Regions from separate parts of the Streptomyces sp. NPDC026522 genome, predicted to be linked through region 3. Evidence: riboswitches for the same ligand, from Rfam matches in the RefSeq annotation. Region 3 holds a riboswitch; each other region holds the start of a gene.
What was found. A riboswitch is a leader RNA that binds a small molecule or an ion and turns the genes downstream of it on or off. The one in region 3 is predicted to bind cyclic di-AMP.
Positions count from the first base shown of each region.

Region 1: linked by a shared signal. The riboswitch ahead of ACZ4M3_RS01375 (LysM peptidoglycan-binding domain-containing M23 family metallopeptidase) and the one ahead of ACZ4M3_RS24220 (M23 family metallopeptidase) in region 3 are both predicted to bind cyclic di-AMP.
Region 2: linked by a shared signal. The riboswitch ahead of ACZ4M3_RS25730 (transglycosylase family protein) and the one ahead of ACZ4M3_RS24220 (M23 family metallopeptidase) in region 3 are both predicted to bind cyclic di-AMP.

Region 1 is NZ_JBVHQF010000001.1:314,160-317,422, reverse strand. It holds gene ACZ4M3_RS01380 (SGNH/GDSL hydrolase family protein) at 1-361, opposite strand, end outside; gene ACZ4M3_RS01375 (LysM peptidoglycan-binding domain-containing M23 family metallopeptidase) at 525-1,517, opposite strand; cyclic di-AMP (ydaO/yuaA leader) riboswitch at 1,522-1,696, opposite strand; gene ACZ4M3_RS01370 (tyrosine-protein phosphatase) at 2,057-2,863, shown strand; gene ACZ4M3_RS01365 (aspartate aminotransferase family protein) at 2,915-3,263, opposite strand, start outside.
Region 2 is NZ_JBVHQF010000010.1:223,687-226,949, reverse strand. It holds gene eno (phosphopyruvate hydratase) at 1-812, opposite strand, end outside; gene ACZ4M3_RS25730 (transglycosylase family protein) at 1,063-1,776, opposite strand; cyclic di-AMP (ydaO/yuaA leader) riboswitch at 1,780-1,951, opposite strand; gene ACZ4M3_RS25725 (transglycosylase family protein) at 2,228-3,263, opposite strand, start outside.
Region 3 is NZ_JBVHQF010000009.1:284,643-287,905, forward strand. It holds gene ACZ4M3_RS24215 (GntR family transcriptional regulator) at 1-593, opposite strand, end outside; gene ACZ4M3_RS24220 (M23 family metallopeptidase) at 800-1,597, opposite strand; cyclic di-AMP (ydaO/yuaA leader) riboswitch at 1,610-1,768, opposite strand; gene ACZ4M3_RS24225 (M16 family metallopeptidase) at 1,968-3,263, opposite strand, start outside.

The DNA.
Region 1 (3,263 bases), on a different contig from region 3:
GGCCGACGGAGCCGGCGAGGTCGGCGACGGCCGCCTCGAAGCGTTCCGCCACGTCGTCCGGGTCGGTTCCCGGACGGATGATGTCGTTGCCCCCCGCGCAGAAGGTGACGAGGTCGGGCGCGAGGGCCTTGGCCCTCGGCACCTGCTCGGCCACGATCTGGTCGAGGACCTTCCCCCGGACGGCCAGGTTCGCGTACCGGAAATCGTGTTCTTCCCGCTGGTCGGCCAGGAGCACGGCCAGCCGGTCCGCCCAGCCGAGGTACGAATCCCCGGGTCCCGGGTCCCCTACGCCCTCGGTGAAGCTGTCCCCGATCGCCGCGTACGAACCGATGGTCTTGAGTGTCGTCTTCGTCGCTGCCACAGCACCACATCCTTCACCCCCGCGGGCGACCTACGCCAACGTAAGCAGGGTTTGACGGACCGTGATCTACGCCACCATGCACATGCGGAATAAGAATCGCGTGAGGCCGGAACCCCCTCGGGGTCCCGGCCTCACGCGGTTACCTGCTCACGCCCGTCCGGCGTCAGATGCTGACGCCCTTCGAGCGCAGGTACGCGAGCGGGTCGATGTCCGAGCCGTACGACGGGCCCGTGCGGATCTCGAAGTGGAGGTGAGGGCCGGTCACATTGCCGGTGGCGCCGGAGAGCCCGATGCGCTGCCCGGCGGTGACGCTCTGGCCGACCGAGACGTTCAGCTGCGAGAGGTGGCCGTACTGGGAGTACTTGCCGTCGGCGTGCCGGATCACGACCTCGTTGCCGTACGCACCGCCCCACCCCGCCGTGACCACGGTGCCCGCGCCGACCGCCTTGACGGTGGTGCCGGTGCTCGCGATGAAGTCGACGCCGGTGTGGTAACCGGAAGACCACATGCTGCCCGCGAGCTTGTACGGGGTGGAGATCCCGCCGCTGACCGGGGCGACGAATCCGGCCGCGGTGACGGCGCCGGTGGCGGATCCGGCACCCTGCGCGGCGGGGGCGGCGGGCGCGGCGGGCTGCTCGGCGGCGGCGGCGCTGCCGGAGCCGGTCTCGGCAGGCGCCTGAGCCGTGCCGGAGGACCGGTCGGAGGAGGACGGAGCCGACGCCGGGCCGGAGGTTCGGGAGGCCGGCTTGGCGGAGGACCGCTCCCCGTGCCCGCCGAGCGTCAGCTTGAGCCCCGGGTGGATCAGGGCGGGGTCCGCGCCGACGGCCTCGCGGTTGTCGGCGTACAGCCGCTCCCAGCCGCCGGACAGGTGGCGGTCGGCGGCGATCTGCGACAGGCAGTCGCCGGGGACGACGGTGTAGACGGTGGGGGCGACGGCCGGGGCGACGGCGGGCGCGGCCTGCGCGGACACCGGGAGCCGCGGGGCCTGGACGGGCAGCGCGGCGGGGGCGGCCGCCAGGGCAGTGGCCGGGGCCGCATGGGCACCGGCTGCGCCCAGCAGCGGCAGGGCGAGGGCCGCACCGCCGGTACCGGCGGCGGCCAGTCCGCGGGGTACGGCACGGGACTTCGGGCGGCGGTGCTTGCCGTGTGCGGGCATGACGAATTCCTCTCCGTCGCCTGCGAGGTGAGCTGTCGGGTTCGGACTGGAGATGTCCGGCCGTACGCGCAGCGACGGCGTACGGCTTCACCCCGAGCCGTTCCGGCGGGAAGGTCCGGAACAGCGGCTTACCTGGTTCCCCCGCTCCTGCCGCGCGCGTGAATAGTCGGGTGCGGTTCCCGGGCGGCGGCAGGATTCGGCGGTCCACCCGGATCGATCGCGAAGGTAATCGAGCGGGGCCGGGCACAACAAGCCATGAATTTCCTGACGGAATAGCAGGTGGGAAAAGCAGGCTGAATTTCCGTCACCCTCCGTCCATTCCGGTACGGCAACGACCGCGGCCACAAGGGAATTCGGGTTCCGCGATCAGGCACGCACGGTCACCGTATGATCTGGCTCACGGGATCCGCCGCGATCTCGCCCCCGGATATGGCAAGTTGTTCCCAACCGGCTCAATTCGGACAGTCGGCAACGGCCCCCCGGCCGCGCGCCCGCCACCCCGGCCGCGACGGCCCACGACGATGCGGAGGACCCGTCCCGTGACCCAGCAGATAGCCGCAAACCCGCCCACGGGGCCCGAACTGTCCGGAGTGCGCAATTTCCGTGACGTGGGCGGACTGCCGACGACCGACGGACGAAGGGTCAGGTCGGGACTTCTATTCCGAAGCGGACATCTCGCACATGCCACCGAAAACGATGTGGCATTCCTGGCCTCGCTCGGCCTCCACACCGTTTTCGACTTCCGCAACGGCGCCGACCACGCACTGGAAGGGCCGGACGTCGATCTCCCCGGCGTCCGGAACGTGAACATCCCGCTGACGGATCCGGCGGACGGCCGGGAGTTCTGGACCATGGTCCGGGACGGCGATCTGGGGCAGCTCCGGGGGCTCCTGGGCGAGGGCAGGGCCGCCGCCCGGATGCGGAACTCGTACCGGGCGATCATCAGGGACCGGACGGCCGAGCACAGCCGGGTCGTGCACGCCCTCGCCGAGGACAGCGTCCCGGCCCTGATGCACTGCGCCGCCGGCAAGGACCGGGCCGGGCTCTCGATCGCCGTCACGCTGCTCGCCCTCGGGGTCGAGCGCGAGGCGATCGTGGCGGACTATCTGGAGTCGAACGCCCCGCACAACCGCTACCGGGTGCGGCGCGGCGACGACTCGCCCGAAGCCCGCTCCCCCGAGGTGATGGAGCTGCTGGCTCCGCTCTTCGACGCCCGCGCCGAGTTCCTGACCACGGCCTTCGAGACCATCGAGGGTACGTGGGGCGGAGTGGAGCCCTACCTGGCCGAGGGACTCGGACTCACGCCCGCGACCCTCGGCCGGCTGAGGGACCGGCTCCTCGACTGACCGACCCCGCGACTGGCCGTCCCTGCGACTGGCCGTCCCTGCGGCAGGCCGTCAGCGGTTGCCGACGGCCTGCTTCACCAGCGTCCTGCCGAAGTCCCACATCAGGGCGCCACCGCCGTGCGCCTCGTCCATGACCTCGCGGAAGGCGCCGACGAACCGGTTCACGTCCGCCTCGTCCACGATCAGCGGCGGGATCAGCTTGATGACCTCCAGGTGGTCGCCGGAGACCTGGGTGAGGATCCGGTGCTTCTGCAGTAGCGGCACCACGACCATCTGCGCGAAGAGGCCCTTGCGGGCCGCCTGGAGCATCGTCCAGCGGCTGCGCAGCCCGAGCGAGGCCGGCCGGCCGAACTCGATGCCGATCATCAGGCCCCGCCCGCGCACCTCGTGGAGCAGCTCG
Region 2 (3,263 bases), on a different contig from region 3:
TAGTCGGTCATCTCGGCGGCCGAGCGGGACTGGCCCTCGAACTCGTACTTGCCGTCCTTGTAGAACTCGGACGCGGCGACGTCGAGCGCGAGCGCGATGTCCTTGCCCGGGGTGTAGCCGGCCTGCTTGATGGCCTCGAGGATGAGGTCGAGCGCGGCGCGGTTGGACTCCAGGTTCGGGGCGAAGCCGCCCTCGTCGCCCAGGCCGGTGGACAGGCCCTTGGTGTGGAGGACCTTCTTGAGGGTGTGGTAGACCTCCGCGCCCCAGCGCAGCGCCTCGGAGAAGGACTCCGCACCGATCGGGGCGATCATGAACTCCTGGATGTCGACGTTGGAGTCGGCGTGCGACCCACCGTTGAGGATGTTCATCATCGGGACGGGCAGCAGGTGCGCGTTCGGGCCGCCGAGGTAGCGGAAGAGCGGCAGGTCCGAGGCTTCGGACGCGGCGTGCGCGACGGCCAGGGAGACGCCGAGGATGGCGTTGGCGCCGAGGGAGGCCTTGTTGTCGGTGGCGTCCAGGTCGAACATGGCCTGGTCGATCAGCCGCTGCTCGGTGGCGTCGTAGCCGACGAGCTCCGGGCCGATCTGCTCGATGACGGCGAGGACGGCCTTCTCGACACCCTTGCCCATGTAACGGTTGGGGTCACCGTCACGGAGCTCGATGGCCTCGAATGCGCCGGTGGAGGCGCCGGACGGGACTGCAGCACGGCCGGTGCTGCCATCGTCGAGGCCCACCTCGACCTCGACCGTGGGGTTGCCTCGGGAGTCCAGGATTTCCCGGGCTACGACGACGTCGATGGACGGCACGAGCATCTCCTTCTGGGATGTGACGCTGGGTGTGCGGTGGCAGGCGGCCGTGGGACGGCCCTGCCGACTAGAGCCTAACCGGCTCCGGGCACTGGACCCGCCGACCGCCCGGGTCCTGGGACGAAAAACCGGCCGGACACCCGCTTTCCCGGACAAAGGGTCCGCCGATCGGCCGTGGTCCGGCCGCGGACGCGCCACCGCCCGGCGCGTGGGGGTACGCGCCGGGCGGTGGCCGGAGTCGGTGTTACCCGATGGTTCAGCTGAGCTTCAGCTTCTGACCCGGGAAGATCAGGTCGGCGTCGGGGACGATGTCCTTGTTCAGCTCGAAGAGCTTCTCCCAGCCGCCCTTGACGCCGTTCACCTCGGCGATGGTGCCCAGGGTGTCGCCCTCCTTGACCTCGTACGAGCCGTTGCCCGTCTTCGGGGTCTCGGTCTTCGGGGCGGCCTTGGTGGTGGGGGCCTCGGCGCGCTCGGAGCGGGTGACCGGGGCCTCGGGCCGCTTGGTCTCCTTCTTCGGCGCCGGGGCGGCCTTGGTCTCGGTCTTCGGCTGCGGCTTGGGAGCCTCGGCCGCGCCGCCGCCGCTGTACGAGGAGTTCGACAGGCCCACGCCACAGGACGGCCACGCGCCCTTGCCCTGGCCCTTGAGGACCTTCTCGGCGATGGCTATCTGCTGGGCCCTGGAGGCCTGGTTGGCCTGCGCGGCGTACGCCTTGCCGCCGTAGGCGGCCCAGGTGGAGGACGAGAACTGCAGGCCGCCGTAGTAACCGTTGCCGGTGTTGATGGCCCAGTTGCCGCCGGACTCGCAGGCCGCGACGCGGTCCCACTCGGAGCCGGTGGCAGCGCTCGCGGAGCCGGCTGCCATGAGCGGCGCGGCGACGGCGACACCGGCGACGCCGGCGAGCGTGACGATACGGGTGGTCCGCTCAATGGCCGTGGCGCGGCGGTGCTTGCCCTTGCCGGAAAGCAGCATGGAGTTTCTCCTCACCGACGCCTGCGAGGTGAGCTGTCGGGTTCGGGCGAGTGAGTTGCCCGGCCGCGCGACCAGCGCGCGGCTTAACCCCTAGCCGGTTCCGTGGCCGTCTCTCAACGGCCGGTCCCGGCGCCTACCTTGGTTCCCCCGCTCCTGCCTTCGGCGCTTTACGCGACGACTGTTCCCTCCGTCCGCCGGCAGGATTCGGCGATGCGGTCGAAGGGGCCCGCGGTGGCGAGCGATTCAGAAGGTAGACAGGTCTCTCCCCGATGTTCAACGAGGGACATCGGGGAGAAATCGGCCTGCTTGCGTTCCGCTTAGGGGCGTTTTCGCAGGTGAGGGCGGGGTTTGCGGGAGCTTCGGTACGAGACACGCCAGTTGACCGGAAGAGACGCATGTCTCACTTGCGGATAACGGGCATTCAGCTCTTTACGGCCGCCCGAAGTGCCCGTTATTTCTTGGTTAGATCCAGATTCTGCCCGGGCTTGATGAGGTCGGCGTCGTTGCCGATGACCTGCTCGTTGGCCTGGTAGAGCGCGTTCCAGCCCCCCTTGAGGCCCTGGGCGTCGGCGATGGCGGTCAGGCTGTCGCCCGCCTTCACCGTGTACGTGGGGTCCGACGCGGCGTCAGGCGCCGCGGGCGTCTCGACCGCCGCCGGGCCGCGGTGCTTGCCGCCGCCCTCGGCGGTGGAGCCGGTCGCGGAGTCGGCCGCGGGGGCGTTCGGCGTGGCGGAGGGGGTCCCGGCGGCCGGGACGGTCGGCGTGGCGGGCGTCCCGGACGGGGCGGGCGTGGCCGGAGCCGTCGGGCTGCCCGGGGTCGTCGGGGTGGCCGGGCCGGTGGTGGCCGGGCCGGTGGGCTGCGTCGGGCCGGTGGGCTGCGTCGGGCCGGGCGTCGTCGGCAGGTCCGGCTCGGGCATGACGGGCAGTCCGCTGTTGGGCGCGAGCGGCGCGACGGGCAGCGCGAACGGCGCCGTGGCGGACGGGCTCGGGGCGCCGGGGGCCGGGGCGGCCGGGGTGGGTGCGCCGAAGTCGGTGGCGGGGTCACCGGAGCCGGTGTCCGGGACCGCGTTGTCGGGGCGGGACGGGCTGGGGGCGACCTGCCGGGGGGTGCCCGGTGCGCCCGGGTCCACGTCGGCGGCGGGGCCGTCCTTGACCAGCCCGGAGGAGGCGGCGCACAGCGGCCACGCCTGGGGGCCCTGCGAGGCCAGCACCCGCTCGCCGACGGCTATCTGCTGGGACCGGCTCGCGAGGTCGGGGCGCGCCGCGAATTCGAGACCGCCCGCGTTGTTCCACTGCTCCTGGGTGAACTGGAGTCCGCCGTAGGCACCGCTGCCGAAGTTGGCGCTCCAGGTGCCGCCGCTCTCGCACTCGGCGACGCTGTCCCACGTGGAGGTGTCGGCAGCCGAGGCGTTGGTGGCCGCCAGCAGCGGCAGGGCCAGCGCGGAGCCCGTGACTCCGGCGGTGACGACGATGGCGGGTACCTGGCGG
Region 3 (3,263 bases):
CGGTCGGCGTGCAGCGCGGTCAGCGCCCGGGCGCGCTCGACGTCGCCCCGCGCCACCGCGTCCACGATCGCGCCGTGCTCGGCCCAGGAGTCGACCGGCCGGGCCGGTGCCTGCACCACGTACATCCAGGCGATCTTGTGCCGGGTCTGCGTCAGCACGGAGATCAGCCCGGGGCTGGCGGAGGCCTGCGCGAGCGTCTCGTGGAACCACCCGCCCAGGGCGCGCAGATCCTCTCCGCGGCCGCTCCTGGCCCGTTCCTGGCCCAGTCTGACCAGACCTCGCAGCACCTTGAGGTGGCCCTCGGTGCGCCGGCGGGCGGCCCGGGCCGCGGCGAGCGGCTCCAGGAGCGCCCGCAGCTCCAGCAGGTCCGCCGCCTCCTGGTCGGTGGGCTCGGCGACACAGGCCCCCGCGTGCCGGCGGGTGGTGACGAACCCTTCCGCCTCCAGGGTGCGCAGCGCCTCGCGGACGGGGACGCGCGAGACTCCGTACCGGCGGGCGAGGACCTCTTCGGTCAGCCTGCCGCCCGGCTCGAAGACCCCGGAGACGATGTCGTCACGAATTGCTGTGCATACCGCGTGCGCAGGAATACGCAAGACCTGACTCCGCTCTCATTCCGACTGCCGACGGCCGGCGTTGCCGCCACGGCCGTACTGCGACTCTATTGCAGCACACGGATATTTCCGAGGACGGCTGGAAATACGAAACATTTGCCCGGTGGGCCGAAGGGCGCGGCAGGATACGTGGAAGGCCCCGGCTCGGTGAGCCGGGGCCTTCGACGGAAGCGGTGCGCTGCGTGCGGTCAGACGTTGACGCCGTGCGAGCGCAGGTACGCCACCGGGTCGATGTCCGTACCGTACGTGGCGCCGGTGCGGGCCTCGAAGTGCAGGTGCGGGCCGCTGGCGTTGCCCGTGGAGCCCGAGATGCCGATCTGCTGACCGGCGGTGACCTGCTGGCCGGCGGAGACGTTCAGCGAAATCATGTGCGCGTACTGGGTGTAGGTGCCGTCGTTGTGCCGGATGACGACGTTGTTGCCGTACGCGCCGCCCCAGCCCGCCTCGACGACGGTGCCCGCGCCCACGGCGTGGACGGTGGTGCCCTCGGCGGCGTGGAAGTCGATGCCCGTGTGGCTGCCGGAGGACCACATGCTGCCGCCCGCCTTGTACTGCGTGCTGACGTACGAGCCGTCGATCGGGGCGACGAAGGTGTTGAGGCGCTTGCGCTCCTCCTCGCGGGCCGCGCGCTCGGCGGCGTCGCGCTCGGCCTTGGCCTTGGCCTCGGCGAGGCGCTTGGCCTCGGCGGCGCGCGTCTTGGCCTCGGCCTCGGCCTGTGCCTTGGCGGCGGCGACCTCGGCGGCGCGGTGCTGGGACTCGGCCTGGGTCTCGATCTCGTTCTGGAGCTGGTCGGCGACGACCACGGCGCTGAGGCCGGTGTCCTCCATCGAGGGGGCCGCGGCCCTGTCCGCGGCGAACGCGGGACCGGCCAGGGTGCCGACGACGCCGGTGGTGGCGAGGGCGGCTATGCCGGCGTAACCGGCGGTCTTGCGGCTCATACGGCTTGAACCACGGTGCTTACCGGCGGCACGACTGCCAAACGCCATGAAGGGTTTGATCCTTTCCTTCCCTCTCGCCTACCGGGTTAGCTGACGGGTTCGGAGCAGGAAGGTCTCCTACGGGCCCCTCTTGCGAGGTGGTCCGATTCACCCCAGGGACACTTGTGGGTCCCCGGCTCCCCAGGCTCGCGCCTGACGGGGACTCGGCGATCGCTGTCCGGTGCCGCGGGTGCGGCGCGCACAACTGACGGACAGCACGGCCGACGCTAGGCGGATCTTCCGTCAATCTCCAAACAGAGGCGCGCTTTTGTTACCTACGCCACACCACATACGAACAACCACACCACCAAACAGGCAAAAAGGGACTCCGGCGGACAAGCCACCGGAGTCCCCTGCACCAATCAGGTGGAATGTCCCGTCAGTTGGTGACGACGGTGACCGCACCGATCCCGAGGGCCCGCACGGGCTCCTCGATCTGCGCCGCGTCACCCACCAGGACCGTGACCAGCCGGTCCACCGGGAACGCCGCGACGACCGCCGAAGTCGCCTCCACCGTGCCGGTCGCGGCGAGCTGCGCGTACAACTTCGCCTGGTAGTCGTCCGGGAGCTGCTGCTCGACCTGGTCTGCGAGGGTGCCCGCGACCGAGGCCGCGGTCTCGAACTTCAGCGGGGCCACACCCACCAAGTTCTGCACCGCGACGTCCCGTTCGGCGTCGGTCAGACCGCCCTCCGCGAGGGTGCGCAGTACCGTCCACAGGTCGCCCAGCGCCGGGCCGGTGTTGGGGGTGTCCACCGAGCCGCTGATGGCGAGCATCGAGGCGCCCCTGCCGTCGGCGGTCGAGCGCAGCACCTGGCCGAACGCGCGGACCCCGTAGGTGTACCCCTTCTCCTCGCGCAGCACCTTGTCCAGGCGCGAGGTGAGGGTGCCGCCCAGGCAGTACGTGCCGAGCACCTGGGCCGCCCACACGCGGTCGTGCCGGTCCGGGCCGATACGGCCGATCAGCAGCTGCGTCTGGACCGCGCCCGGCCGGTCCACGATGATCACGCGGCCGGTGTCGTCGGCGGTCACCGGGGGCACGGGCAGCGGCTCGGCGGTGCCGCCGCTCCAACTGCCCAGGGAGTCCGCGAGGACCGCGTCGAGGTCGATGCCGGTCAGGTCGCCGACGACCACCGCGGTGGCGGTGGAGGGGCGCACGTGGGCCTCGTAGAAGGCGCGTACGGCCGCGGAGTCGATCCGGGCCACCGTCTCCTCGGTGCCCTGGCGGGGCCGGGACATCCGCAGGGTCCCCGGGAAGAGCTCCTTGGAGAGCTCCTTCGCGGCCCGGCGCTGCGGGTTGGCCAGCTCGTGCGGGATCTCGTCGAGCCGGTTGCGCACCAGGCGGTCGACCTCGCCGTCCGCGAAGGCGGGGGCGCGCAGCGCCTCGGCGACCAGCCCGAGGGCCTTCGCCAGACGGGAGGCCGGGACCTCCAGGGAGACCCGGATGCCCGGGTGGTCGGCGTGCGCGTCGAGCGTGGCGCCGCAGCGCTCCAGCTCGGCGGCGAACTCCTCGGCGGAGTGCTTGTCGGTGCCCTCCGACAGGGCTCGGGCCATGATGGTGGCCACGCCGTCCAGGCCCTCGGGCTCCGCGTCCAGCGGGGCGGCGAGGTTGATCTCCACGGCAATGACCTGCTGGCCCGGGCGGTGGCAGCGCAGCAGGGTCAGGCCGTTGGGCAG